Regions from separate parts of the Ruegeria sp. B1 genome, predicted to be linked through region 2. Evidence: riboswitches for the same ligand, from Rfam matches in the RefSeq annotation. Region 2 holds a riboswitch; each other region holds the start of a gene.
What was found. Region 2 has a riboswitch for cobalamin ahead of nrdH (glutaredoxin-like protein NrdH). Riboswitches for the same ligand answer to the same signal wherever they lie in the genome.
Positions count from the first base shown of each region.

Region 1 (6,206 bases), on a different contig from region 2:
TGTTGATATCCCGCGATAAACAGCTGTCTCCGATGCACCGCCACATCGTTAAGGCCGAAGACATCATTAACCGAGGTGGCGGCGATCTGGTGATGGAAATCTACGCGTCTGACTCAAAGGGCGGGATTGATCGCGAAACGCCGATCGTGGTTCCAAGCGACGGTTGTCCCGTTGCCATTCAACCCGGCGAACACCTGCGCCTGAAACCTGGACAGAGCGTAACACTGATGCCCGGTGTTTGGCATGCGTTCTGGGCGGAACGCGGCGATTGCCTGATTGGTGAGGTGTCGACCGTCAACGACGACCGCACCGATAACGTTTTCGAAGATCCGATCCCGCGTTTTGCCACCATCGAGGAAGATACCGAGCCGGATTTTCTACTCGTTTCGGACTACTGATCGCGACCGGTGCACCAAGTTCTGCGGTGCGATCATTTTGACCATTGCATTTTCTGACTGTTTTTGTCAGATACCGCCTGACCCAGTCAGATCCTTTGGAATCACGCCCGGTCACTGCCCCGGAACCGATGGATGATTTGACGATGACAAAGTCTCTAACAGACCTACTGGCCATGGATACAGTTGCCAGCCGCTACGGATGTGCGTTGAAACCCAAACTGCGTCAGGCCATCGAGGCGGATATCAGGTTCCCGGTCCACGCAGCCTCGCCCCGACCTGTCGAAGCCGTCGACCAGAATAACCTGCCAGAAAATGTGCACGGCCTGTTCGGCCTGGCCAATAAAGCCGAAAGGAAAAGCGCGTGAAACTTTCAGCGGACATTTCTACAAAGCTGGATGAATTTGAGTTCGACGATTTCGAGCGCGGACTGTTGCCGGTCATGCGTCATTTCATACTCAGTTTGGAAGACCCCGAGACCCAAGCGTGGCAGCACGCCTATTCCATCGCAATAGAACGCTGGGGGCAGGATCAGGGTCTGAACCTTGCGCATCTGGTGTTTAAGATCGTCAAAGCGACACTGCACTGCCGCCCCGATGGTCTGGCCTTTAACGATCCTTTGAGCGTCGACGACAGATTGGCTGTCACCTGCGACGAGTTCGCCCTGCTGAAGATGCTGCACTATATGCGGCGCGACGAAACACCGGACGCGCGCGATGCGGTTGGTCAGGTCACAGGCGGGTATCCGGACGCGCATCTGATTCAGGCCGGTCTGACGCTCGCAAACCGGTTTCCGACGAACAACAGCCGAAGAACAGGTTCGGCCCGGCGGCCCGTTCTGCGCGTGGTGCGCTAGCTCACTCACCAAACGCTTGACAAGTCTTATGACACCAGACTAGCTGACTCCGATGGTTCCCGAAGGATGACCGGAGGGATGAAAATGGGAATACGGTGCGGCGCCGGATAGGCGCCAAGGCCGTGACTGCCCCCGCAACTGTAAGCGGAGAGCGACGCCATATCACCACTGGCACCCAATGCCGGGAAGGTTGGCCAAGCAATGACCCGCAAGTCAGGAGACCTGCCATCAGATGTTCAACCAACCCGGGGCGGGGTGTCCTGGAAGGAGGCTTTGATGGCACATTTTTGTGCAAACATTGTTCGCACCTTCTGTCCGCTCGTGGAAACAGGCGGAGCGGACAATGACGGACACTCCTGATCATTTCGTCCTGATCTGCTCGACCTGCCAGGGGCCGATACCAGCGGACATTGCCAAGGCTGTTCTGGATGCGGCGTTGCCTGCACGGTACGAAACACGCCTGATCCGCTGTATGGCGGGATGCGCCCGACCGATGACCGTGGGTGTGCAGGCTGTGGGCAAGGCGCAGTACCTGTTCGGCGATATTGAGACCCAAGCGGACCTGAAGGCGGTGGTCGCATTTGCGCATCAGTTTGGCGACTGCGCCGATGGCTGGACCAGCGCGTCGGATCGTCCGCCTGCGCTGTTTTACAAAACGCTGTCGCGGATGCCCCGCCTACCGGTGGGGGGGAAGGCATGAGCTTTCTGGTCGCCGAAGATCTGGAGTACTTTGCGCTGAACGGAGATGTGCTGCTGCAGGATGTCTCGTTCACACTGGACGAAGGCGCGGTGTTGGCCATCGCCGGGCCCAACGGTGCCGGCAAGACAACCTTGCTGAACTTGCTCTGCGGCGTCGAACGTATCGCCCTTGGGGACGTGCGCATTCGTGGGCAAAGCCTCCGCACACTGACAGCCCAGCAAAGGGCACGCGCCATTGCCGTGGTCAGCCAGCAGGAGTTTCCGGACGGACGGTTGCGGCTGCGTGACTATGTGGCGTTAGGACAGATACCCATCAAAGCCGACAAATCGGCAGCGGACCACAAAGAAGCGCTGGACCGCGTTCTTGTGACGACCGAACTGACGCATCTGGCCGAAAAACCGATGACACGCTTGTCGGGTGGGGAAAAACAGCGGGCGCATATCGCGCGCGCTCTGGCACAGAACCCCTCGTTGCTGTTTCTGGACGAACCGACCAACCATCTGGACCCGGATGCCAAGGGGCACATGTTGTCTCTGATTGCAGATCTGGGGATCACGGTCGTTATGATCGTGCACGATCTGGTCATGATCCCGGAATTTGCCTCACACGTCGCGCTGATGAAATCCACGCGTCTGACCGGGTTCGGACCGGTTGGTGAGGTGCTGACCCCGGACCGTGTCCGCGAGACCTTTGGTGTCGACTACCTGTGCTTTACCCATGAAGGCCGCGTGATCCCGGCCCTCGATATCCGAAAACGAAAACTGTCATCCTAACAGGAGCTTACTATGATGCAGAAACTCTGGTCCGTGGCCTTGGTCACCGGCTTCGCGACCGGCGCGGCAGCGCACGACGTGACCGTCGACAATTGCGGCGAACCTTTGGTGTTTGAAACCAAGCCCGAGCGGGTTGTTGTTCACGACATGAACATGACGGATATGGCCTTTGCCCTGGGCCTGCAGGATCAGATCGTGGGGCTGACCGGGATCACAGGCTGGTACAAGACCAGCGCGGATTTTGACACCCTGCGCGGAGACATCCCGGAACTTGCTCCGAAATACCCAACCGTTGAAAATCTGGTTGCGGTTGAACCCGATCTGTTTTTTGCCGGCTGGTACTATGGGATGAAACCGGGCGGCGACGTGACGCCGGATACCCTGGCCCCGTTCGGTATCAAGACAATGATCCTGACCGAAAGCTGCGTGCATCTGAACAAGGATCGCCCCGAAGCAAGCATGGATCTGCTGTTTGACGATGTCCTGCGTCTGGGTCAGGTCATGCATGTTGAAGACAAGGCCGAAGCTCTTGTTTCGGGCTGGAAAGACCAGCTGTCCGCCATCGAAACCAAAACCGCCGACCTGGCCAAGCCCCGTGTCTTTCTGCTGGACGGACCGGCAGATGCACCATTTACGGCCGGTAAGTTTGCCATTCCAGACGCGATGATCGCGGCCGCAGGCGGGGAAAACGTCACCCATGATCTGGATACCAGCTGGGGCCGCACGTCATGGGAGGCCGTAGCTGCCTCAAATCCCGAGTTTCTGGTCTTGCTGGACTACCAGACCGGCAATGGCGCTGCGGATACGTTTAAATTCCTGCAAGAACATCCTGTGATGTCGCAGACCGATGCGGTCAAAAACGAACGCTGGATCGGTTTGCGCTACGAGGAACTAACACCCGGACCGGCAAACATCGACGCCATCGAGAAAATGGCGCAGGCCATGCATCCGGATATGAACTAAATGGGCCTGACAGGTCGATTGAGTGTGATGGGGGCGGTCGTTTTGACCGCCCTTGTTCTGCTGTCCACGATTTATGGCACAACGCCAATCCCGATTTCGGACGTGTTCACCGCCGTCGGGCTGGGTATTGGCCTCAGCGATGGTGAGATGTCGCCTCTGCACCGGATCGTGTTCGATCTGCGCCTGCCACGCGCGTTGTTTGCAGCCATTATCGGGGCCGGACTGGGGGTTGTTGGTGTGGTTCTGCAAACCACAACGCGCAACGATCTGGCGGACCCGTTCCTGTTCGGGCTGTCCTCGGGCGCGGCGGCAGGGGCGGTTCTGGTAATCACCGTGACCGGCGACATACTGGGGATTTGGACTCTGCCCATTGCAGCCTTTTGTGGCGGGCTCATCGCCTCGGGCATCGTGCTGGCCCTTGTCCAAAGCCTGCGGACAAGCGCGCCGGAAAAGCTGATCCTTGCAGGGCTGGCGGTGTCTTTTCTGTTCTCAGCGATTACCAACTATCTGATCTTTGCCGGGGACAGTCGCGCGGCGCATTCGGTGATTTTCTGGATGCTGGGCGGGCTGGGCCTTGCCAGGTGGGAAACTTTTCCGCTCGTCTTGGCCGGGCTTGTGCTGATCCTGAGCTATGCGCTGTATCGCAGCCGGTGGCTGGATGCGCTGCTGACCGGGGACTTTACAGCCGCCACACTCGGGATTCCCGTCCAGGGATTACGTTTCCGGATGTTCTTTGTTGCGGCCCTGGCAACCGCAACCTTTGTCTCGGTGGCGGGTGTTATCGGGTTTGTGGGGTTGATGGTGCCCCATATCGCGCGCGGGATTGCCGGAACGTTGCATCGTAACCTGTTGGTGGCCTCGGCCATTGTCGGGGCGGTGCTGCTGACCCTGTCCGATATCCTGTCCAGGCTGCTTTTGGCACCACAGGAGTTGCCCGTTGGTGTGGTAACCACATCCATCGGGTCGCTTTTTGTGTTCATGTACTTGTACAGGTCGGCCCGCAAGGCGTGAGGAAATCAAGGTCGTCGGAATTGCTGCCGCCAATAATTACCTCAAGGGGTCTGGTCCAGCACACCGGTGCTGTCCGCCAATAGCTGTTGAACCAGTGGATTGGGAAAGCGGCGCCGGAACGTCACCGCATGGAAGTTTTCCTTGATGCGCGGATGCTCTTCCGCTTCGAGCAACCGGCCGGATAACAACTCGTCCTGCACAACAATCGGGGCAACCAGCGCCAGCCCGATATCTTCGCGCGCCAGCAGGCGCATCATGGCCATGTCATCAACCTCGGCGGCGATTTGCGGGCGGACCGACATGCGGCTGGCCATGGCGTCAAATGCGGTACGAACGCTGTTATTCATCGTTGGCAAAATGAAAGGATGCGCCCCAAGCAGCTCTTTGATCGGGCGTTTGGGATCCAGCCGCGCAGGCGTGCCAACAATGCTGACCGGTTGCTCGGCGATGTGATGCGTCTCAAAATTCGTCAAACTGTCGCTTGCCGGTTCATGGTTCATCAGAACGAGATCAAAATTCAACGTCTCTAACCCACTGAGCAGCTCGCTGGGACTGCCAGAGCGCAGTATCACCTCAACATCCGTGCGAGCCAAAATGGGTCGCAGAAACCCGATCTGAAAGTTTCGCGACAGCGTGGCTTGCGCACCGACCCGCAGCGCCTGTCTTGCGTTGCCGGTGTCCTGCAATGTGGCCACAAGCTCTTGACCTGTCGCGAAAATTGCGTCGGCATGATCGAGCGCAATATGCCCCGCCTCGGTCAGATGCAACTTGCGGCCGCGGCGTTCGAACAGGGGATGACCCAGACGTTCCTCAAGCTCCTTGATCTGAACGGACAGCGCGGATTGCGACAGGTTCAGACGTTCAGCGGTGCGCGTCAGGTTCCCTTCATGCGCGACGGCCCAGAAATAGCGGAGGTGATGATAGTTTAATGGCATATCATTCTATTTAATAGAACAATAACCGCCAAACAATGAATTTTTCACAAGCCTATCACCACAGTATGTCCTAAAAACGGGCGCGCCAGCCCGCATCTGAATGGGACACACACGATGATCTACCTGTTTCTTCCACTCCTGAGCCCGCTGATCTTGCTGGCCTCAGCTTATTATGCCAGCCGCCATCCCGGCCTGCGCCCCGGTCTGGTTCCAAAGCTCTCCGAGTGGGCAGCCGTGGCTGCGTTGGCCGTGGCCGCTTTGTCCGGCTTGATGCTGATCCTGCATGGGTCAGGCACATCTGCTCTGATCGGGCTGTGGGGCGTTGGCCTGTCGGTGCGTCTGGATGCGGTCAGCGCGATCATGCTGGTTTTGGTCAGTTTCATCGGTTGGATCGTTCTGCGGTTCTCGGCAACCTATATGGACGGCGAGGCCCGGCAGGGTGCGTTCACCGGTTGGATGTCCGTGACGCTCGCCGCGGTTCTTTTGCTCGTCATGTCCGGCAATCTCGTGCAACTGCTGGCGGCCTGGATTGTGACCAGCCTTGCCATGCACAAGCTGCTGCTGTTCTACCCG
Region 1 covers NZ_JBQFJA010000001.1:3,835,187-3,841,392, forward strand. Annotated here, with positions in the region: gene ACR3ES_RS18945 (D-lyxose/D-mannose family sugar isomerase) at 1-398, shown strand, start outside; gene ACR3ES_RS18950 (hypothetical protein) at 542-763, shown strand; gene ACR3ES_RS18955 (hypothetical protein) at 760-1,251, shown strand; cobalamin riboswitch at 1,288-1,495, shown strand; gene ACR3ES_RS18960 (DUF1636 family protein) at 1,595-1,951, shown strand; gene ACR3ES_RS18965 (ABC transporter ATP-binding protein) at 1,948-2,724, shown strand; gene ACR3ES_RS18970 (ABC transporter substrate-binding protein) at 2,737-3,687, shown strand; gene ACR3ES_RS18975 (iron ABC transporter permease) at 3,688-4,698, shown strand; gene ACR3ES_RS18980 (LysR family transcriptional regulator) at 4,740-5,633, opposite strand; gene ACR3ES_RS18985 (proton-conducting transporter transmembrane domain-containing protein) at 5,748-6,206, shown strand, end outside.
Region 1: another riboswitch for cobalamin. It lies ahead of ACR3ES_RS18960 (DUF1636 family protein); the one in region 2 lies ahead of nrdH (glutaredoxin-like protein NrdH).

Region 2 (6,206 bases):
CACGATCATGAAAAGCGACGGCGCTCAGATCCGCGCCGCAACCGGATTTGAGGTTGGCTCGATCCAAGACCGTCTGGTTCATGCCGTGGTGGGCGACAAGCAACCCAATGGGCAAATTGCCATCCGGGAGCAAGGACAAGTCCGATTGGGGACGCGCGTCATTCTTGAGAACGGGGAGCAGCATTGCGTTCTGGATATTCTCAACGCAAACGGTGCTCAGATTACGGAAGACGGCTACATCCGTTCCGGAGTTGGAGGTGCAAAGGTGCCGTTGAGTTGGACGTTCTCGGAACAGCTTCCAAAGCCCGAAGACTACATCCTGAGGCGCTCGAAGGTAACGCTTGAAGAGATCTATGCCGCGGGCGAATGGGAGCAAATCGGCCCGAGACTGCCTGCCCCAGATGGCTCGAAGGCTTCTCCGCAACATCGCAAAGCCACGCCGGTCTGCTCCCAAAAGCCTTTGGCTGCGGCAGACGGGATGCGTCAGCCAACCCGTGCGCTCAACCGCAAACAGCGCAAGGCAATGGAAGCCAAGCAGCGCAAGGCTGCCAAAGCCGGAAAACGACTGGTGAGTTGATCCATGCACGGAGGCGACGGCACCAAATCTGGCGAGTTAATTGACGCCTTTGAAGTGACCCGTTTCCCCAAGGGAGATGGCTTTCAATGGACAAAGCGGCCTACGCATTATCCAGAGCAACGGCCGCTCACACTCTACGGTATCGAGGTGGTCGATGAAAATGGCGATCCAGCCCCTTTCATTGCGCATCCGATACCGTTCAAGAACACCCTGAACTGAAACTCACAGTTCCCTTGGGTGCCAGTAGAGACGGTTCTAATCGGGTATCACCAGGCGCAGAACCACGATGGCGAAAGTGCAGCGACGCGGTTGCCGCTTACTGGCGGAGTTAACCGGGCTGAGGCGAAAGCCATCATGCCTGATCTACGGTAGCTTCCGGCGCGCGCACGTTCTCACTTAACCGATCCCAGTCTCAACAATGTGAGCCCGTCTCATTTATTCTGAGCCCAATCGCAACTAATGTGATCCCAAATCAATTTACAGTCTCAAATAATCTGAGCCAGAAACCCCGATAATCTCGCGCCCAAGGGTTTATGATCTCAAGCCGCTACACATAGGGGCCTGTGAGCGCGATGTTGAAGACATTCGCGTTATTCGTGGCGAAGGCCAGGGCTCTCGCATAAATCCCCTCCTCATCCGCGTCACTTGTCGGGGCCAGGTCAACATAGCGCGATGGCTTGGATGCGCTGTTTCTAGGCACGATGATGAACGACCAGATGGTTTTGAGGTAGGACTTGAAACTGGACACTGGCGCAACTTCACCCGCTAGGTTTTGTGGATTTTAAAGAACTATCACCTACAGCTTGTGACTGGAAGGAGAGATTACCACTGCAAGTAGATGCCTGGATCGTTGGATGGTCAAAGCCGTTTTCAATTCAGAATGGTCTTGCTGAGGTGAAGAAGATATCACTTCGTCCAAGGTCCGCCGCGCCAGGAACATCGCAGAATGTCCGCTTCCTTAGTGTCGTTGCGCTGGCAGCGAATTACCGGTTACCGCGCGTTTGCGGCCCGCTGCATGTACGAAAGGCGGAAATGCGATCAACGGCAGCTCAGGACTCCTTTTGACATGTTGGGCCAAGCAGCAGAGAACGACGAGAGAGAGCCCTGAGTCACCGATGCTGCGGGATGAGCGAATGTCGGCTACCGTGGATCGGCCCAGCGACAGCATGGTGTTCCGTATAATCCTAGATCCACCCGTCGGGGCGTTCCAAATACCGGCGAGGACGCGACTGGAACGGTCAAACCGTTCCAGTCAGTCGTCTCGCGAAGGCGCGCCTTACTACGACGAAGCGTAGCGCAATCAGGGCTAGTAGCTGTTTATGGCTCCATTCCCGGCGATGGCTCAGATGTAGGTTCGGGCCTCGGCTCAGGACCAATCGCTTCGACGACTAGTATGTGTCGAGGCGGTTCTTCGCGTGCAAGAATTTTCCCGAAGTTGGCTTCTCTTAAAAGCGGATCGCCAATCGGGCATCGAAACAGTTCAGTGAAGAATTGATATGATGACCACGGACACGATCCGTGAATGTTCTGGTCTGAATAATCGTAGAAGGAGGCGGCACCACCGCATCTGATCCCAGTGGTAGCGTATACAAAAACATATGCTGCGAACGTGCGATTGATCATATCACGACACTGTTCGTGTAACCTGTCTGCTTCCGGTTTACTTAATGTTTTGTTTTCTTCTAGACGTTTCGACTGATGTGAACTCATGTTGAAGTGCAGTTCTTGATATGTCCTTTTATTCCAAACGGTTCTGGATCTCCATCAGCTTGGCTTCGAAGACTTCTGCAGGCGTTTGGTAGCCGAGGCACTTGCGGGGGGTCGAATTGAGGCGCTGACAAATCGACCTCAAATATCGATTTGTCAGCGCCGTCGGTTCGGTTGAGCGAGGCAGATACTTCCGCAGCCTGTTGTTCGTGTTCTCGACCGTTCCTTTCTGATACGGCGCTTGTGGATCGCAGAACCAGGCATCCGCGCCGATCCCGGCCCTGAGGTGCCTCCAGGCCGAGAACTCGGTGCCACGGTCGAAGGTGATCGACTGACGTGCATCGGCGGGCAGGGGAGCCAGCCCCTGGATCAGCGCTTCCATGATCGGCTTGGACTGGCGATCCTCATTGCGCATCACGACAGCATAGCGACTGACGCGTTCGACCAGAGACGTCACATTGACTTTCCCATACTCCTTGCGAAACATCATCAGATCACATTCCCAGTGGCCGAACTCAGTGCGGTCCGCGATGCGCTCGGGCCTGTGAGACAGGCTCTGCGTGTCAAAGATGTGGGTCCGGTTGTACCTGCGATAGCCACGTGGCCGGCGGCGTTTGCGATGCTCAGGGAGATGGCGGTAAAACTGTTCCTCGCGGCCATCCTTGGAATAGGCGAACCGATAGATCGTCTCGTGACTCACACGGATCGGATGGCGTTCAAGCCGCATCCGGCCTGCGATCTGTTCGGGCGACCATCCAGCCTTGAGTCGATCTTCGATGGCTTCCTTGAGGTCTGGATGCACGATCATCTTGCGATGGATCGCGCGGCGCGCCTCGTATTTGTCCTGAGCGACAACCGCGTGATATCCGTTGAGTTCTGGGATCTCAGTATCTGTGTATCGGTTCCGTTTGATGTCTCGGTAGATCGTAGAGGGGTTACGACCCAACCGATCGGCTATCTCAGCGACCGGCATTTTTGCTTCCAGCCACTTTGCGAGCTTACGTCGTTCGCCCAGTTTCAGGTGACAGTAGCGGCTTCCCATTCTTCATACTCCATGCAACTCTCTGTTTTAGTACAGAATTTGCACTTCGTTTGTGAATCCACCCTGAATTAGAACGCCTTTGTCATAATAGCGTCCGTACGCATTTAAACGGACATTCAGCAAAATGTCGGCACCTACCCAGCTTTCCTCAGCGGCTTTTCCTGGGCCACCCCGAACAAACCGGCTTCTCCATTCAATTTCGCCAATCGTTCCATCTAGTCTTGCGTCTAACTGTCCAAGCAAAGCGCCAGTGATGTTTGGCTCATCTACGGCATCACCTTTTGCATACTTTTTCACGACAGCATCACATGCATTTGCCGCTCTGAGTGCAGCTTCCTCAACATCCTGCTCGAAGCTCATATTTCTATCTACCTAACTTGTCTGAGAAATGTTGCAGTCAGTTATACCCAACCGCACCGGATGTTCACCCCAGCCGCGCGGCAAAATTACGAATGGCGGCAAAGTCCGCTCCCGTGCCATTCACTATGTCACTCTGAAAATCCGGTTTGCGCCGTTTGACACTTGCTGCACGAGCAAAACTCTAGGCGACGGTGAAGGTCTGGTAAGGGCTCGGACCGGACGTTATCTGCGACAAACCGAATTGGTCGAATAGAGCCCAAAGCCGCCGTTGCCCCAGCCTCATGTGATTGCAAACGCAGCATAATGGTCCCGGCCCAAAGCGGCCATTTGCGTCGGTGTCATCGAAGGTCTGGTTGGAGCCCAAAGCGGACGCAATCGAGAGTGCTTCCTTCATTTCTTGAGTTGGGAGCAAACAAAAGATTTTAATGCCGGGTCGGCTCTACATGTTGACAAAATACTCAACCAGAACCCAATATAGTGTTGCTTCGGTTCTTTCGATTCTTATTGAAAGCTAAGAGGGAAACCGGTGAAATTCCGGCGCTGCCCCCGCAACTGTAAGCGGATAGATCGGCTGAATACGCCACTGAAAGCGTGCTTTTGGGAAGGCCAGTCCGAACGAAGATCCGCGAGCCAGGAGACCTGCCGCAAGCTCGAACAAAAACCACGAACGGAGGGTTCGGGGGCGTGTGACGGGCTTGTTTTGCCCATAGCGTCCTCGGCTTTGATTAAAGGACAGAGGACAAATGAGCATTACCGTATATTCCAAACCCGCTTGCGTACAATGCACCGCCACGACGCGCGCGCTGGATGCAAAAGGCATAACCTATGACGTCATCGACCTGACCCAGGACGACAGCGCCATGACCCATGTGACCGAGCTGGGCTATCGTCAGGCCCCTGTCGTTGTCGCGGGTAGTGATCACTGGTCGGGCTTCCGCCCGGACATGATCGCCCAGCTGGCCTGATCCATGGCAGCGCCGATCCCGGCGCTGGTCTATTTCTCATCGAAATCCGGAAACACCCACCGCTTTATCTCGCGGCTGGGCCTGACGTCTTTCCGAATTCCGACCGGGATGGACCCGCTGCCAGACCCTAAAGGTCCCTATGTTCTGATCTGCCCGACCTACGCTGATGGCGAAGGACGCGGGGCGGTTCCGAAACAGGTGATCCGGTTTCTGAACGACCCGATCAGGCGCGCCGGGATCGTTGGGGTGATCGGCGCAGGCAATCGCAATTTCGGTGCGACCTATGCTTTGGCCGGTCGCATCATCGCCCAGAAATGCAACATGCCCCTGCTCTATTCCTTCGAACTGGCGGGCACTGACACAGACATCGCCCGCGTCCGCGACGGGCTTGAGAAATTAGGGAGACATCTATGCTCGACAGCAGCGTAAACGAGCAGGACTATCACGCGTTGAACGCGATGCTGAACCTCTACGATGGTGAGGGGAAGATCCGCTTTGACGCTGACCGCATGGCCGCGCGGCAGTATTTCCTGCAGCATGTGAACCAGAACACGGTTTTCTTCCATTCGCTGGATGAAAAGCTGGGGTATCTGGTGTCCGAAGGCTATTACGAAGAGGCCGTGCTGGACCAGTATTCAAAGAACTTCATGCGCAAGATCTGGGATGCGGCCTATGCCAAGAAGTTCCGGTTCCCGACCTTTCTGGGCGCGTTCAAATATTACACCTCATATACGCTGAAAACCCGTGACGGGCAGCGGTTCCTGGAACGCTATGAGGACCGCGTGGTCATGACCGCACTGGCGCTGGCACGCGGCGATGAGGCGTTGGCCCTGTCCTTCATGGAGGAAATCCTCGACGGTCGTTTCCAGCCCGCGACGCCCACCTTCCTAAACGCGGGCAAAGCTTCACGCGGTGAGTTGATCTCGTGCTTCCTACTGCGGTTGGAAGACAACATGGAGAGCATCGGGCGCGGCATCAACTCGGCCCTGCAACTGTCCAAGCGCGGCGGAGGTGTGGCGCTGCTGCTGACCAACATCCGCGAGCACGGCGCACCGATCAAAGGAATTGAGAACCAGTCCTCCGGCGTGATCCCGGTAATGAAACTGCTGGAAGACAGCTTCTCCTACGCCAACCAGCTGGGTGCGCGGCAAGGCGCGGGTGCGGTCTATCTGAACGCGCACCACCCGGACATCATGCGCTTCCTCGACACCAAGCGCGAAAACGCGGATGAGAAAATCCGTATCAAAACACTGAGCCTTGGCGTGGTGATCCCTGACATCACGTTCGAGTTGGCGAAGAAAAACGCTGATATGTACCTGTTCTCGCCCCATGACGTGGAAAAGGTCTATGGCGTGCCGCTCTCGGAAATCTCGGTGACCGAGAAGTATTACGAGATGGTGGACGACAAGCGCATCCGGAAATCCAAAGTCAACGCGCGGGAATTCTTCCAGACAATTGCTGAGATCCAGTTCGAATCCGGTTACCCCTACGTGATGTTTGAAGACACGGTAAACCGGATGAACCCCATCGCGGGCCGGATCAACATGTCGAACCT
Region 2 covers NZ_JBQFJA010000003.1:69,635-75,840, reverse strand. Annotated here, with positions in the region: gene ACR3ES_RS25330 (hypothetical protein) at 1-577, shown strand, start outside; gene ACR3ES_RS25325 (hypothetical protein) at 581-796, shown strand; gene ACR3ES_RS25320 (hypothetical protein) at 1,125-1,325, opposite strand; gene ACR3ES_RS25315 (IS30 family transposase) at 2,316-3,326, opposite strand; gene ACR3ES_RS25310 (hypothetical protein) at 3,354-3,686, opposite strand; cobalamin riboswitch at 4,156-4,347, shown strand; gene nrdH (glutaredoxin-like protein NrdH) at 4,430-4,651, shown strand; gene nrdI (class Ib ribonucleoside-diphosphate reductase assembly flavoprotein NrdI) at 4,667-5,080, shown strand; gene nrdE (class 1b ribonucleoside-diphosphate reductase subunit alpha) at 5,062-6,206, shown strand, end outside.

Region 3 (6,206 bases), on a different contig from region 2:
CCGGCATAAGTCACCCCGTCTGGCAGCGACATGCCTCCGATCAGCACGCCGACATCCATGACCGTTTGCACCAGAAACAAGAGATTAAATAGAAACAGTGAGTTACGAAGCGACTCTACTGTTAAAAGGGACGCAAGCCATGGTCGCCGGCCCGTCCGAACATCAGGGGCTTTGGCTGCGGGTGCAAGCCAGGTTTCGGACAGAACCAGATACGGCCAGATCAGAGACGCCGCCAGCAACCAAAAAACCAGCCGCACCAGATGATCCCATGTCAGAAAATCCAGCCTGTACACCTGTTCGATAAACCGCTCCAAAACCGGGTTGGCGGCCGACAAAAGGAGCAGGAAAACAAGGCCGACCGAAACCGGCAGAATCATCGATTTGGCCAGTCGCCTCATGTTCGGGCCTGCCTGAGACGCGCGTACTTCCTTGACGGCCGTGATTGGCAGCAACGCCGCCCCGACGGTGGAGACGCGGACAAACGTCCGAATAGCCTGCCACCATCCGATCAAGCGCCCGTAACAGGCCCAAGCCACCAGAACCACGATCCCCGCAATCGTGAACACTAGCGACATGGCCTGAACCTGTTCGACCACCGGCAGGTTGCAGATGACCTGACCGCCGAGAACAATCGCCCATTCGCGTCGTGTTGCCCCTGCGGGTTTTGTAGCCAGCACGCAAGCGGAAAGCGAAATGGCAAACAGCGCGATGGACACACCCAAACCGTGATCCCAAAACAGGAAATCAGCCAGCCAAATCAAAAACAGAAGGAGGGGAACCACCGCAGGATGATATCTGACGGATTCCCTGGACTCTGACGGCCTTTGCGCCCCTATATCGCTGGTGGTGTTCGCATCACTGCAATCCAACCACCACCCGTCCTGCCGGATGCTGTCCGGCAAGCCATTCAGTATCAGTTTTCCGCTCATCTGTCCCTCCGAGCAATGTTTTGCGTCAAAGCGGAGTATGCGCGGCGCGTTTGCATATGACGCCCGCAGGTCGTGCAGGCGTCAGGATTGTTTTGTGCAGGTTTCGTGCAACCGGCTTTTTGCGCGACCTAGCGACCTTGCGGAATCACCTCGTATCCCGGTTCCTCCGGTTCATCATCTTCCATTTCCATTGGGAACCCCGGCGCCGTGATGTCGAGCCCGGTGGCGTCTTCGAGCCTTCTGATAATATTCGGGGACAGTTCCCGATCCCCGTAGCGGGCAATGCCGTCCTCGAAGATCTTGATCATCATCGGGTTAATCTCCAGCGGCACGCCGGCACGGTCCGCAACCTCCTGAAACAGGCCAATGTCCTTTTTCACCAGATCCATAGTGAATGAAATATCGCGCGAGCCGTTCAGGATGACCTGGCTTTCGGTTTCATGCACAAAGGACGTCCCCGACGAGATCTTGATCGCCTCGTACGTGGTGTTCAGGTCCATACCTGCAGCTTTGGCGGTGACCAGCGCCTCGGCGCAGGTGATCAGGTTCGCTGTTGCCAGATAGTTGGTCAGCACTTTCAGAACCGACGCCGAGCCCAACTCACCCGTGTGCAGAACCCGCCGCCCCATCGTCGTCAAAAACGGCAGGATATGTTCGAATGTCTCGCGGTCACAGCCCGCAAAGATCGAGATATTGCCGGTGGCCGCGCGGTGACACCCGCCCGAAACCGGGCAATCCACAGCGGCCCCGCCCCGTTCGATCACCAGCGCGCCCAGGCGTTTGACCTCGGCCTCGTCGGTGGTGGACATTTCCATCCAGATCTTGCCGGGCCCAACCTCGGGCAGCATTTCCTGCATCACCGCGTCCGAGGCCGCAGGAGATGGCAGGCAGGTGATAACTGCGTCACAATCCAGCATCATCTGTGCCGGGCTTTCTGCGGCTTTCGCCCCCCTGGCCACAAATTCTGCAACCAATTCAGGGTTCAGATCGTGGACCGTCAGATCGAGCCCGTTGCGCAGCAACGACCCCGAAAGCTTTCCGCCAACGTTTCCAAGACCAATGAAACCAACTTTCATGTAGCATTACTCCCTGCTTACATTTTCGCGCAGACCGCAACACGGTTGCGTGCGCGCCGTCATGCCGCCCAGCGACGCTGGCAGGTCGCTTTTCATCCCTTCAACGCTTCTGTGTGCGTAACGCGCTTGACAAGCTGCCCGCGGGTGCCGCATGTCCGATCCGTTGGTGTCTGCAACCGCAGATGAAAAGGGAATGCGTCAACGGTTTATCCGCCAAACGCAGCCGCCCCCGCGACCGTGACCGGAGAGGGTGCCCAATGCCACTGGCCAAAAGGCCGGGAAGGCGGGTCATCCGACAGAGCCATCGCTCTGACATCCGCAAGCCGGGAGACCTGCCAACGCCCGAAGACCAGACCGGACGGGGTGTTCCGGTGTCGGGACCATGGCGATCAGCGTGGCCCGCATGAAACCCCGTCCCCCATGAACCGAAAAGGGGGATGAGAGACATGACCGAAACCGCACCAGTGGAACTGCTGGTTTGCACCACTTGCCGACGCGGGTTGCCCATTGAGGATGATGCGCAGCGCCCCGGCGCCAAACTGCACAAGGCCCTGGCCCAAGCTGAACTGCCCGATGGGATCGCTCTGAAACCCGTCGAATGCCTTTCGAACTGCGATCAGGGATGCTCGATTGTTCTGCGCGGCGGGCCAACCCGCTGGACCTTTGTCTATGAAAATCTGAACGAGGCCGACGATGTCGCAATCATCGTCGAAGGCGCTATCAAGTACCTCGCCGCCGAGGATGGCCTGGTCAAATGGCGTGAACGCCCTGAACATTTCCGCAAGAACTGCGCGGCCCGTATTCCCCCGATTGGAGCCTGATATGCCAAACCTTGAAAAACTTCCCGTCACCGTGATCACCGGCTTTCTGGGCGCGGGAAAAACAACCCTGATCCGGCATCTGATGCAAAACCCTCAGGGCAAGCGTCTGGCCGTTGTCGTCAACGAGTTCGGAGACGTCGGCGTCGATGGTGAGATCCTCAAATCCTGTGCGATCCCGGATTGTCCCGCTGAGAATATCATGGAGTTGGCCAATGGCTGCATCTGCTGCACGGTCGCTGATGATTTCATCCCGACCATCGAGGTGCTGATGGCGCTGGAGCCGCGCCCGGATCACATCCTGATCGAAACCTCGGGGCTGGCGCTGCCGAAACCGCTGCTCAAAGCGTTTGACTGGCCCGATATCCGCTCGAAGATCACTGTAGATGGCGTGATCGCTCTGGCTGATGCCGAGGCGGTGGCGGCCGGTCGATTTGCCCCCAATGTCGAAGCAGTCGATGCCCAGCGTTTGGCGGATGAGTCAATCGACCATGAAACGCCTCTGTCAGAGGTGTTCGAGGATCAGATTTCCTGTGCCGATATCATCCTGCTAACCAAACCTGATCTGGCCGGTCCCGAGGGCGTTGCCAAGGCCAAAGAGGTTATCGCGGCTGAGGCACCACGGCCCCTACCCGTTGTCGAGGTGGCCGAGGGCGCGGTGGACGTGCGTGTTGTGCTGGGCCTAGAGGCCGCGGCCGAAGATGACATCGACGCACGTCCGTCGCATCATGACGGTCACGACGACCACGAACATGACGACTTCGAGAGCATCGTGGTCGAATTGCCTGAACAGACCGATCCGGTTGCTCTGGTTGCCAATATCGAGCGTCTGGCCAGGGAGTTGAACATCCTGCGCGTCAAAGGCTATGCGGCGGTGGCGGGCAAACCCATGCGCCTGCTGGTTCAGGCTGTCGGAGCCCGCGTGCGACATCAGTATGACCGCCCGTGGAAGCCGGACGAAGAGCGCCGGTCGCGATTGGTGGTCATCGCCGAACATGACGACATCGATGCAGCGGCAATCCGCAGCATCCTCGAAGGCGTCGCCGAGGCTGCCGAGTAACACCGCATGCACGTCGTCTTTCGCGAAAGCCACGGGTTAGAAGAGACAGAAACCCCAACCGATCTGGGCCAGAACCCGGCGGATCTGGTGGTCTTGTCTTTCTCTGACAGCGACCTTGGGGCTTTCGCGGCGGGCTGGCATCGCGGAGGCGGACCCGAAGGGCGTCTGCCGACCCTTCGGCTTGCGAACCTGACAGCGCTGAAACATCCCCTTTCGGTGGACACCTATGTCGAGCAGACGCTTGAGGGCGCAAAAGGTATCCTGATCCGCCTGATCGGCGGCGTACCCTACTGGTCGTACGGGTTGCAGCAGGTTCTGACGCTCGCGCAGGCCAACGGGATCGCGCTGGCCGTGCTGCCTGCGGACGGGCGCGAGGATACGCGGCTGGATGACTACTCGACGCTACCCGTATCCACCTTGCGGCGGTTAGCCCATCTTTGCGATAGCGGCGGAGAGGTCGCTGCACAGGCCGCTTTGGCACAGATGGCCTTGGCGACCGGGCTCTATGCCGGACCGGTCATGGGCGCAAAATCTATCCCTGAATGCGGTGCGTGGTGCCCGGATCGCGGCGTTGTTTCTGCGGAAGCGGCGTTTGCAGGAGACGCGAAACGCATTCTTGTGACCTTCTACCGGGCTTACCTGACTTCTGCTGATACTGCACCCATTGCCACACTGATCCGAAGCCTGCGCGCGCGCGGCTTGGATGCGGTTGGTTTGTTTGCACCGTCTCTGAAAGCCCCAACAGCGGCAGACTGGCTGCGCGAGCAGGTTGTGGCCCTGAACCCGGCAGCAATTGTGAATGCGACGTCCTTTTCGGGAAAAGGCGCGATGGGCACGTCCCCCCTGGACGCGGCCAACGTCCCGGTGTTTCAGGTCGCGCTCTCGACCTCGCGTCGCAAGGCCTGGGCCGAGGCTGAGAGGGGTCTTTCCCCCGCCGATCTCGCAATGCATGTGGTTCTGCCCGAGGTTGACGGACGCATTTCGGCCGGCATCGCCTCTTTCAAGGAACCCGGCAAGCGGGACCCGCATCTTGAATATTCCCGTTTTGCCCACCGCGCAGAACTGGAGCGGATCGAGGCCATTGTTGACCGCGTTTCCGGCTGGCTAAAGCTGCAGGAAAAACCAAAGGCTAAACAGGTTCCGGCCATTGTACTGTCCACTTACCCGGGCAAAGACTGGCAGATGGCGCATGCGGTGGGTCTCGATGCCTTGGCGTCGGTCGAAGCGATGCTGTCAGATCTGCAAATGGATGGGTATGACACCGCCCCGGCACAGCCGGTTTCCGAGACCTTGCTGGACGCCCGGATATCGTGGCCACTGCAAGACTACCTGGCAGCGCTCTCCGATCTCCCACAGCAGCTGCGCGCGGATTTGCAGGCCGTCTGGGGCCAGCCTGAGGATGACTCTGCCTTCGTCGACGGCGCGTTTCATTTCGCGGCGCTCAGACGCGGCAAGGCACTGGTCGCGCTGCAACCCGAACGGGGCACGCCCGACCTGCGAGACGATGAGTATCACGATCTGTCGCGCACCCCACGGCATAGCTATGTCGCGTTCTACCTATGGCTGCGCAAGGGCTTGCGTGCGGATGCGCTGATCCATATCGGTGCCCATGGCACGCTGGAGTGGTTGCCTGGGAAATCTGTTGCTTTGTCACGGGAATGCTGGCCCGAAGTGCTGGTCGGTGATCTGCCGGTGATCTATCCTTTCATCGTCAACGACCCCGGCGAGGCCGCACAGGCCAAACGCCGGATCGGTGCCGTGACCCTCGGCCATGTCCCGCCCCCAATGAAAGAAAGCGGCACCCCGGATCGGATGGTTCGGCTGGAAGCTCTTTTGGATGAGTTTTCGAATGCTGATGGCCTGGACCCAAAGCGCCGCGACCGTCTGCAGGCCGATATCCGAGATGAGGCACAGATCATCGGGCTGGAAAGCGACTTGGGTCTTGATCAGGCGACCTGCACAGCCGAGGCCATCACACGGATTGACCGGTTCGTCTGTGACATCAAGGAAAGTCAGTTTGGCGACGGGCTTCATGTATTTGGCCGCTTGCCAGAAGTGCCAGCCAATTTTGATACAGCGCCGTCCGCTCAGAGCGAAAAACAGGCGCTGCTGGATGCCCTGGCCGGAAAGCGAATTGAGGCCGGTCCTTCGGGTTCGCCGTACCGGGGCCGGTCAGACGTTTTGCCAACCGGGCGCAATCTCTATACCACCGACCCGAGATCGGTTCCGACGCGGGCAGCCTATGCGCAGGGCGTTAAACTGGCCGAAGAACTCGTGCGGCGGCATCTGCAGGAGGAAGGCGATTATCCCAAGGGTTTGATCG
Region 3 covers NZ_JBQFJA010000001.1:2,267,030-2,273,235, reverse strand. Annotated here, with positions in the region: gene ACR3ES_RS11235 (DUF4153 domain-containing protein) at 1-929, opposite strand, end outside; gene ACR3ES_RS11230 (NAD(P)-dependent oxidoreductase) at 1,058-2,005, opposite strand; cobalamin riboswitch at 2,153-2,359, shown strand; gene ACR3ES_RS11225 (DUF1636 domain-containing protein) at 2,452-2,826, shown strand; gene cobW (cobalamin biosynthesis protein CobW) at 2,828-3,883, shown strand; gene cobN (cobaltochelatase subunit CobN) at 3,890-6,206, shown strand, end outside.
Region 3: another riboswitch for cobalamin. It lies ahead of ACR3ES_RS11225 (DUF1636 domain-containing protein); the one in region 2 lies ahead of nrdH (glutaredoxin-like protein NrdH).